3 regions of the Pseudoalteromonas sp. UBA6610 genome follow, and region 1 is predicted to be linked to each of the others. Evidence: predicted binding sites of a transcription regulator. Region 1 holds the regulator's gene; each other region holds the start of a gene.
The links. Region 1 encodes FliA, which starts transcription of late flagellar genes. Its sites were predicted from a motif close to CTAAAGNTNNNNNNNNNNNNGCCGATA; they were not measured.
Positions count from the first base shown of each region.

Region 1 (3,436 bases):
AGGTAAAACAACCACAGTTGCTAAACTTGCCGCATTAGGCGCACAAAAGTATGGCGCCGACAAAGTTGCCCTAATCACCACTGATACATACAGAATTGGTGCGTATGAGCAGCTTGCAACGTATGGTCGTATTATTGGTTGTGGTGTTAAACAAGTAAAAGATGCCAATGAATTAGCTGAAGTTTTATATCATTTACGCAATAAGCGTCTAGTATTAATTGATACAGCGGGTATGAGCCAACGTGATTTACGCCTTACAGAGCAATTAAATACGTTAATGCGCAACCAGCGAGTAGATATACGTAGTTATTTAGTATTAAGTGCCACAGCACAAATAAATGTACTGCAAGAAACCGTAAGACATTTTAAAAAGGTTCAGCTAAGCGGTTGTATTTTCACTAAGTTAGATGAATCATTAAGTTTAGGTGAGATTATTAGTATAGCGATTCAAAATCGTCTTCCAATAGGGTATCTTACTAATGGTCAGCGCGTACCAGAAGATATTCGCGTTGCAAATGCTGAAAAACTAGTAAAAAAAGCTGAGCAATTGTATTTAAAAAGAGCAAAAGCACAACATTCAAGGCACCAAGCAGTGGCGCCAAGCACAGTAGGGATGTATGATTAACACAGTATTAGATCAAGCAAGCGGCCTGCGCAAAATGAGTCAAAACAACAACAACGGCGTAAAAGTTATCGCTGTCACCGGCGGTAAAGGAGGGGTGGGTAAAACCAACGTCTCTTTAAATACTGCTATTGCTTTAGGGCAGCAGGGTAATCGTGTATTAGTATTAGATGCCGATTTAGGCCTAGCTAATTGTGATGTAATGCTAGGACTACGTGTTGAAAAAAACTTATCTCATGTCCTTTCAGGCGAGTGCGAACTTGACGAGATTTTAGTTGAAGGCCCAGGCGGTATTAAAATCGTGCCTGCTACATCAGGCTCGCAAAGTATGGTGGAGCTAACCCCATCTGAGCATGCTGGGTTAATTCGTGCCTTTAGTGAGCTTAATACCGAATTTGATATTTTAATTGTAGATACCGCCGCTGGTATTTCTGACATGGTGCTGAGTTTTTCTCGTGCAGCGCAAGATGTCATGGTGGTGGTGTGTGATGAGCCGACCTCTATTACTGATGCCTACGCGCTTATTAAAGTACTTAGCCGCGAGCATGGCGTTTATAAATTTAAAATTGTTGCAAACATGGTGCGCAGTATGCGCGAGGGCCAAGAGCTTTTTGCAAAGCTCTCAAAAGTAACAGACCGCTTTTTAGATGTGTCTATGGAGCTTGTTGCGACTATTCCATATGATGAAAATATGCGTAAATCTACGCGTAAACAAAAAGTAATTGTCGATCTTTTCCCTAATTCACCAGCAGCAGTTGCGTTTAAAACATTAGCGACAAAAGCAGTAAAATGGCCTATACCTAATCAACCTTCAGGACATTTAGAGTTTTTCATTGAGAAGCTAGTAAACGGTTGATTATGACAACATCGGTGAAAAGAGCTATTGGATATCAATCAACACAAAATTTAAATGTGATTGTTGAAAAGCACGCGTCGCTTGTCAAAAAAGTGGCGTGCCATTTAATAGCTCGTCTTCCTCCTAGCGTTCAGCTTGATGACTTAATCCAATCGGGAATGATTGGCCTTATCGAGGCCTCAAAAAACTTTGACGCCAGTAAAGGGGCAAGCTTTGAAACGTTTGCTGGTATTCGTATTCGCGGTGCTATGCTTGATGAAATGCGCAGAGGGGATTGGGCACCACGTTCGGTGCACCGTAAAAGCCGTTTAGTCGCCGAAACCATCACAGAATTAGAAAATAGCTTAAATAGAGAACCAAAAGATACTGAAGTAGCTGAAAAACTTGATATTTCGCTAGAAGAATACCATCATATTTTAAATGATGTTAATTCCAGTAAAGTGCTTGGTATAGAAGACCTAGGGGTAGATGAAGATGTTATTAGCCCTGCAGGTCAAGATTTAGCGCTAGACAAACCATTTAATAATGTTAAAAATGAACGGTTTAATAATTCATTGTTAGAGGCAATAAAGTCTTTACCAGAGCGAGATGCAATGGTGCTTTCTTTGTATTACAACGATGAAATGAATTTAAAAGAAATTGGGCATATACTCGATGTAAGTGAATCGCGTGTAAGTCAGATACATGGTCAGGCGATGATTAAGCTCAAAGCAAAAATCAATGACTGGATAAACTAGTAGTAAGTAAATTATAGGTTAAGACCTCACCGGAGGATGTTTTGGATAAAAACATGAAAATTCTTGTTGTTGATGATTTCTCTACAATGAGACGTATTATAAAAAATCTGTTGCGTGACCTAGGGTTCACGAATGTTCAAGAAGCTGACGATGGTTCTACAGCATTACCTATGTTGCAAAATCAGGTTTTTGACTTTGTTGTAACCGATTGGAACATGCCAGGCATGCAGGGTATTGACTTGCTAAGAGCCATTAGAGCTGACGAAAAATTAAAACATATTCCGGTTTTAATGGTGACGGCAGAAGCTAAAAAAGAACAAATAATAGCGGCAGCGCAAGCAGGTGTTAATGGCTATATTGTTAAGCCATTTACTGCTGGTACTTTGAAAACTAAATTAGAAAAAGTGTTTGAACGCTTAGGTTAATGAGAGGAGAGGCTTATGTCAGCACCAGCTGCGCCTCAAATTACTTTAGAACAAGCTCGTCAGCTCGTCGTTTTTTTAGAAAACGGTGAGCAAGATAAAGCAGATCAATTAATTTTAGATACTGCCTCTCAAGAGCAATCGCAGCTTTTTGCTGAAGTAGGTAAGTTAACACGCCAATTACACGAAGCCCTTAAAAGCTTTGAACTTGATACGCGTTTAACCGATTTAACCACTGATGCAATTCCGGATGCGAAAAAGCGCTTAAACTATGTCATGGAAATGACAGAAAATGCAGCTAATAAGACAATGGATGCGGTCGAAGCAAGCCTCCCTATTGCGCAGCAGCTAGCAGATGAAATTGCACATATTAAGCCTACTTGGGATAGGCTTATGAACCGTGAGATAGAGCTGGGCGAGTTTAAAACCTTATGCCACAGCATCGACAAGTTTATGAACAGCTCTCATCATAAAACCGATGAGTTGCAAACTTTAATGACCAATGTACTAATGGCGCAGGATTTTCAAGATTTAACCGGCCAGGTTATCCGCCGTGTAATTGAATTAGTCAGAGAAGTAGAAGAAAGTTTAATCCACCTTTTAACAGCATTTGCTGCACAAGATGACAGCATTGCTGAAAGTAAAGAACAACAAGAAACAGAAGAACAGGTTGCCGCACAAACATTAGCAGGTCCTGAAGGCCCTATTATTGATAAAGAGTCGCGAAATGATGTTGTATCTGACCAAGACGAGGTCGATGACCTATTATCAAGTTTGGGCTTCTAAGAGGAGAGTAACT
Region 1 is NZ_DJHW01000061.1:48,974-52,409, forward strand. Features, by position in the region: partial or broken gene flhF (flagellar biosynthesis protein FlhF) at 1-625, shown strand, start outside; gene B4F91_RS08015 (MinD/ParA family ATP-binding protein) at 618-1,478, shown strand; gene B4F91_RS08020 (RNA polymerase sigma factor FliA) at 1,481-2,215, shown strand; gene cheY (chemotaxis response regulator CheY) at 2,257-2,640, shown strand; gene B4F91_RS08030 (protein phosphatase CheZ) at 2,656-3,423, shown strand.

Region 2 (3,436 bases), on a different contig from region 1:
TTTCGTAGAAAAAAAATAACTATAGCTGGAAGTAAAAACAAAACCCAGCTGAGCTCAATAAATGCATATAACTCATTGAACCATCTAAACATAGTTAATCATTAGTCTTATCATCGTCACCACCAGAACCATTTCCCGGCATATAGCAATATTTATCGATTATTTTCACAGAAACACCATTACATATGTTAAAGAAATGTACTTTAAGCTAAAATAATGAACTTGCCAAGATACTTAGGCGATTAAGTACCTTAAAAAGAAACTTAATTAGAGAAATTAGCGCCCGCTACTAGCCTAGCGTACATCAATAGGGTCTGACTCTTTAGCTTTACCTTGTAAGATTGATATTTCTACTCGGCGATTTCTACGCCTATCTTCGTTTGAATTATTCGGAACAAGTGGACGAGTATCAGCCCGCCCTACTACCATCATGCGGTTTTTATCAAACCCTTGTACCGTTTGTAATTCGCTTGCGACTGCTACAGCACGCTTTGACGATAAGTCCCAGTTATTAATATATAACTCGTTAGAAACCTGAAAATCATCGGTGTGACCCGATACCGTAATTTCTCCAGGTACATCTTTTAATAACTCACCAATATCTTGAATTATGGGCTTAAACTTAGGTTGTAAAAAAGCACTGCCAGAGGGAAATGAGCCATTTTCACGGATACGAATAATGATTTGCTGCCCTAAAGATTCAAGCTCGATTGCACCATCGATAATTTGTTTTTCGAGCTGTTGCGCTATTTTTTTCACTAACTCGTTAGTTTGTTCTTGATCGGCGGCTGAAGTTGCTTGCTCTGAAGATTGCTGCTGCGATGTACTACGTGACTCGCCACCACGTTTATCGCCACGTTGCTCTTGTCTACCACCAGCAGAGCTTTCATCACCCGCTTGAAATTCTAACATTTGCTGGGTCATTTCAACGGTTTGTTGCTGAATGGTTTCTATCGGGGTAGGTTCAGGCTTACCAGGGGTAAATTCCATAGCAATAACCGAGGTCCCTTTAGGGATATCTTTTACTTCTATTTTGTTTTGCACACCAAATGCAAACTTCATCGAGCCTGCTATTTGCTTAAATTTAAGTACATCCATTTCTGAAAACGCGAGCAAAAGTACAAAAAAGCACATTAAAAGCGACATTAAGTCGGCAAATGTTCCCATCCAAGCAGGCAGACCTGGTGGTGGGCATTTGCACTCTTGATCAGACATGGTTACTCCTCGGTATCTACTTTGCGCTTAGACTCAGCAAGGTAGTTTTTCAATATACCTTCAATTACTTTCGGGTTTTGGCCATCTTGAATACCTAAAATAGCATCCAGTATTAGACGCTGATTCATGGCTTCTTCGTCTTTACGAAGCTCCAGTTTTACCTGAATAGGAATAGCCACTACATTTGCTAAAAATGCACCATATAAAGTAGTTAATAATGCCACCGCCATCGCGGGGCCAATGGCTTTAGGGTCATCCATGTTAGATAACATAGCAACTAAGCCTATTAACGTTCCTATCATACCCATTGCTGGGGCTATATCGGCAAGTGACTTAAATAAACCAGCGCCCAGTTCGTGACGAGTTGTGGTTAAAGAAATGTCTTTTTGAAGCGTGGCACGAACTACATCAGCATCGTGGCCATCAACGAGCATATCTACACCTTTGCGCATAAAAGGGTTTGGTATTTCGGCTTCTTCGAGGGCTAAAAACCCCCCTTTACGGGCTGAATCAGCAAGTTCAACTGCTTTTTCAATCAGCTCTTCTGGCGATTCGATTTTAAACATAAATGCTTTACCAACAACCTTACCTATGCCCAAAAACTGCGACAAGGTAAAGTTTGATAACACAATAAATAGTGAGCCACCAAATACAATTACACTAGAAGGCGCATCGGCAAACATCCCCATTTCACCGCTACTACTCATAAACATGGACATGACAATTAAACCAATTGCGCCAAGGATCCCAATTATGGTTGCTAAATCCACATTTCCTCCAAAGTATTATACTTTGTTATTCAAACTTTTATTATTAACTGCTTATCGGCAAGATACTGAAATACTTAAGCCATTTTTGAAAAAAGTGTAAAACACTGTGTTTGGCCTAATTTTAGATCAAGATACCCTACTCGCCTAGCGACTGATTAATTTTATTGTACACAGTGAGCACTAATACGCATCTTATACATGGTAAAAATGCGATTTAAACTGATATAACTCAAAAAACAACGATCATCCTTTGACCTAGTTTAGCATTCCCCCTAAAATTGGCTCCTAAATTTATCATGCTGGCTGAAATTAAACATGGCGACTAAAAAACCTGAAAACCTAAGTTTTGAACAAGCACTCGAAGAACTATCAACCATTGTCGGTGAAATGGAACAAGGTGATTTATCGCTTGAGCAGTCGTTAAAGCAATTTGAGCGTGGTATAGCCTTAGCTAACGCCTCAACGGGTAAGTTACAACAAGCAGAACAAAAAGTGTCTATTTTGATGGGTAATGACGAAAAAGCAGCGCTTACTTCATTTAACAACGATATGGAATAACCGTGAGCATACAAGAAAAAATAGAATGTGCTCAACAAGATGTCGTAAAGACCCTGCAACAGTACTTTGATCAACCCCTTGATACCGCACACACAGTAAAAGAAGCTACGCAGTACGGCTTATTTAACGGTGGCAAGCGTTTACGCCCCTTTTTAGTCTACGCAAGTGGTGAAATGCTCGGAGCTAATAAGCAAGATTTAGATATTCTTGCGGCTGCTATTGAGTGTATTCATAGCTACTCATTGGTGCACGATGATTTACCAGCCATGGATGATGACGACCTTCGCCGTGGACGCCCAACTTGCCATATAGAGTTTGACGATGCGCATGCAATTTTAGCGGGCGATGCACTACAAACATTGGCCTTTGAGCTTATCTCGACTCACAATTTTACCTGCAGCGCATCAACACAAGTAAAAATGATCAGCGCACTGGCTAAAGCATCGGGGCTTGAAGGCATGGTCGGCGGGCAAGGGCTAGATATTGCCGCCACAGATAAAGTGATTACAGTACAACAGCTTGAACGAATTCATAAATTAAAAACGGGTGCCTTAATCAACTGTGCCATTACATTGGGTGCATTATGTAGCGAAAAAGCAGACAAACAAACCTTAGAAAACTTACGTGTTTTTGGGTATGCTATAGGGCTGGCATTTCAAGTGCACGACGACATTTTAGATGTTGAAGGTGACACATTTACTTTAGGTAAGCCACAAGGCTCTGATTTAGCTGCTAATAAAGCAACTTATCCGGCCCTATTAGGTATGCAAGGTGCCAAGCAAATGGCGCAAAATTTAATAGAGCAAGCGCATCAAGCATTGAACAAAATAGATGCTGATACCTCTGTTCTAGCGGCGCTGGCAAACTACCTGATTAAACGTGACCATTGAGTG
Region 2 is NZ_DJHW01000023.1:4,932-8,367, forward strand. Features, by position in the region: gene B4F91_RS03380 (hypothetical protein) at 1-92, opposite strand, end outside; gene B4F91_RS03385 (flagellar motor protein MotB) at 295-1,215, opposite strand; gene pomA (flagellar motor protein PomA) at 1,218-1,985, opposite strand; gene B4F91_RS03395 (exodeoxyribonuclease VII small subunit) at 2,301-2,543, shown strand; gene ispA ((2E,6E)-farnesyl diphosphate synthase) at 2,546-3,433, shown strand.
Region 2: a site for FliA is predicted at 2,038-2,064, ahead of pomA (flagellar motor protein PomA). Genes of this name have one in related genera too.

Region 3 (3,436 bases), on a different contig from region 1:
AAAGCAGTTTAGCTTTGCTCAGACTTTAGCGCGTCGAGTGCATCGCCCGCTGAATTTAATTGGTTTAAGTTTTCAAACATTGCCTGTGTGTAATCAACTAGCTGATCGACCGCTGCTTGATCTTGGTTTAGCCACTCTATAATACCGGCAAGCTGATCTTGTAGGCCTAGTTGCGATGCTTTATCAAATGCATTTTTTAGATCGTCATTAAAAGGCGCGATCGCATCGGCTACCTCTTTTGATGGGTTTGGCTGATATTGCTCATAACTTTTAACGGTAGCGACTGTTTTCGTTTGGCGAAGATCCATTGAAAATGCAACAAGTTGCTCACTGCCTAAGCTCAGCTCTTGTGCTTTTTCAAATGCTTCATCCAAATCACCGCTAAAGAATGTTTTACTTACACCTTGTAGCTCTTCCATCATGGCATTAATGGCATCTTGCTCTTGTTCGTTTAAATCACCATTAACTGACATTGAAAAAGACAGCTCTCGAGATTGCGACGACGAGCTGGCAAACGATTCGCTGTTATTGCTTTGTTGATACCCGCTCGCTGTTTGAGACTCATATGCATCAGCAAAGCTAATACTGACCTCATCACCTTCGGCTGTTGTAAACTTATACTCGGCATTGCTGCTCATGCTTACATATTGTGCTTGGCTTACGCTAACACTGGCCGCTTGTGGGTTAAATAGGGTTTGCTCAAACTCATCAAGCCCCTCAAAAATGCCTTCTTTTGACTTGTCGATGCCCTCTTGCATTTCTTCGTTAAATACACCGGTGCCTTTTAGTTCATCAACCGCTTCGTCTATACCGGTTTGAACACCTGAGCGCGCATCATCTAACATATTTTTTAATTTATCGTCATCGGCACCATTGGCTTTGGCTTTATTAACTGCGCCAGATACAAAGTCGAGTACATTTTTTACTATTTCATCAAAATCGAATAAAGGTTTATCGGCTTGTTTTTGCTCAACAGGTAAACCTAGCTGCTCTGCCATTTTGTCGCCAAGCACTTTTGCAGCAAGTTCTCTGCCTCGCTGTAATGAACTTTCTTGCGGAGATTGGATTGTTGGCTGCTGTAGCGCCTCTTTATTATTGAATTTGTTTACGTTGTTGTTTGGCGTATAGCCATAATTACCGATTTTCATGATCCACCTCCGTTACGTACTTAGCTTATTATCGGCTAATAGTGACAAAACTAAAGTGCATGTTTAAAAAAACAGCAACTTTATTATCAGCAAAACTAGACAAATACTGCTCGCTCCCTACAATAGCGCCGATAAATAGATCTCATAGATAAGGTAGTAGCATTAATGGCAGTGATTAAAATAGATACCACACAGTACGATACGCAGCTAAATGAAAAAGAGCAGCGTATTACGTCGCAATTTAAGCGATTTGGTGTGCAAGCGTTAGAGGTGTTTAGCTCAGAGCCAATTAACTACCGCCAACGTGCTGAATTTAGAGTATGGCACGATGGGGATGATCTATTTCATATTATGTTTGATCAGGCCACGAAAGAAAAAATTCGCGTCGACACCTTTGACCCTGCCGCGCCATTAGTTGGTGAAGTTATGCAGGTGATGATTGATAATTTAAAGTCGTGTGAAGTATTACGTCGTAAGCTGTTTCAAATCGATTATTTATCGTCATTAAGTGGCGAGATTTTAGTAAGCTTGCTTTATCACAAACCACTCGATGAGCAGTGGCTAACTGAAATAAAAGCCCTGAAAGAAAAACTGAGCAGCAAATACAATATTGACTTTATTGGTCGTGCGCGCAAACAAAAAGAAGTACTAGGCAATGATTTTGTTACTGAGCGTTTAACCGTAAACGGCCAGGAGCTTATTTATCAACAAGTAGAAAATAGCTTTACGCAGCCTAATGCTAAAGTGAATATAAAAATGCTGGAGTGGGCACAAGACTTATGTAAACCACTGAGTAATGACCTGCTGGAACTTTACTGTGGTAATGGTAATTTCTCTATTGCATTGGCGGGTTCGTTTAATCGCGTATTGGCTACTGAAATATCTAAGTCTTCTGTGCATTCAGCGCAATACAACATTGCTAAAAATAAGGTAGATAACTTAGATATAATTCGTATGTCGAGTGAAGAGTTTACCCAGGCAATGAATGGCGAACGTACCTTTTCGCGTTTAGAGGGGATAGATTTAAAAAGTTACGATTGCCAAACTATTTTAGTCGACCCTCCACGCGCAGGTATGGATACCCTTACCTGTGACTTAGTAGCCAACTACGAGAACATTATTTATATATCGTGCAACCCAGAAACGCTTGAGCGCGATTTAGATCACTTAACCCGTACTCATAATGTTAAGCGCTTTGCGATATTTGATCAGTTCCCTTATACGCATCACATAGAATCGGGTGTTTTCTTACAAAGAAAATAGTGAGTTAATATTATAATGCCAGCACCTTTATAAGTGCTGGTATTTGATTTTCACTAAACACTTCAATTTGATGCTCCATCAGCAACTTAGCAGTCATGCCCATGCCCTGTACTTTTACCCCACTATGGCTACCATCGTAAATTGTATTTCTACCACACGAAGGGCTCGACTCTTTAAGTAAAGCAAAACGAATTGCATGCTCATTACATAAGTCTAGGGCTTTAGCTGCACCTGATTTAAATTCTTTAGTTACATCCTCATAAGTGCTCGTTACGACTCTCCCTTGTTTTATCTCTGCTGATGCTCTAGGTGTTGGCAATCCACCAGCCACCTCAGGACAAAACATAACTAACCTATTTTCTTTACGCCATACATTAATTTGCGGGTGCGATAATGCTTGGCTTTTACCATCGTATCGAACAGGTAAGCCAAATAAACAACTCGATATTAATATTTTTTCCATTGCTATATCCCTATAAACAAAAAAAGCTCCTTACGGAGCTTTTTTGTTTTAGCAAACCTTACTTGTTCGCTAAATAGTTAATTAATTTACTAATATCTTCTGGCGCGGTAATACCAGACTCACGGCCTAGATTTAATTTGTATTTACCATTTACGATAAAGGTTGGTACGCCACGTAGCGCGCCTTTTTCTTTAAAGTAATTTTGGTCACGCTTCATTTTAGAGCTTAATGTACGTACCGAGAAGCTTTTGTATAGTTTATCAAACTTATCGCCATCAACACCCTGCGCTACAAACACATCTTTTACATCTGCAAGCTCGTTAAATTTAGCGCGCTTAGTGTGAATGTGATTAAAAATAGCCGCAACAATTTTATCTTTTTGTGGAAGTACTTCCGCAGTGGCCAGCGCTTGGCTCATCATTTGTTGGTTTTCTGGATCGCGAACACCGACAAAATCAACATGGCTCTTTTTAAATTTAACGTCTTTGTCTAGCTTTGGCTTAAACTCACCAATTAACGCTTCCATGTTATTACAAGCAGGGCAATAAAATGAGAAAAACTC
Region 3 is NZ_DJHW01000071.1:21,179-24,614, reverse strand. Features, by position in the region: gene B4F91_RS10015 (DUF5610 domain-containing protein) at 9-1,148, opposite strand; gene trmA (tRNA (uridine(54)-C5)-methyltransferase TrmA) at 1,314-2,411, shown strand; gene B4F91_RS10005 (DUF523 domain-containing protein) at 2,422-2,874, opposite strand; gene B4F91_RS10000 (thiol:disulfide interchange protein DsbA/DsbL) at 2,933-3,436, opposite strand, start outside.
Region 3: a site for FliA is predicted at 1,178-1,204, ahead of B4F91_RS10015 (DUF5610 domain-containing protein). Genes of this name have one in related genera too.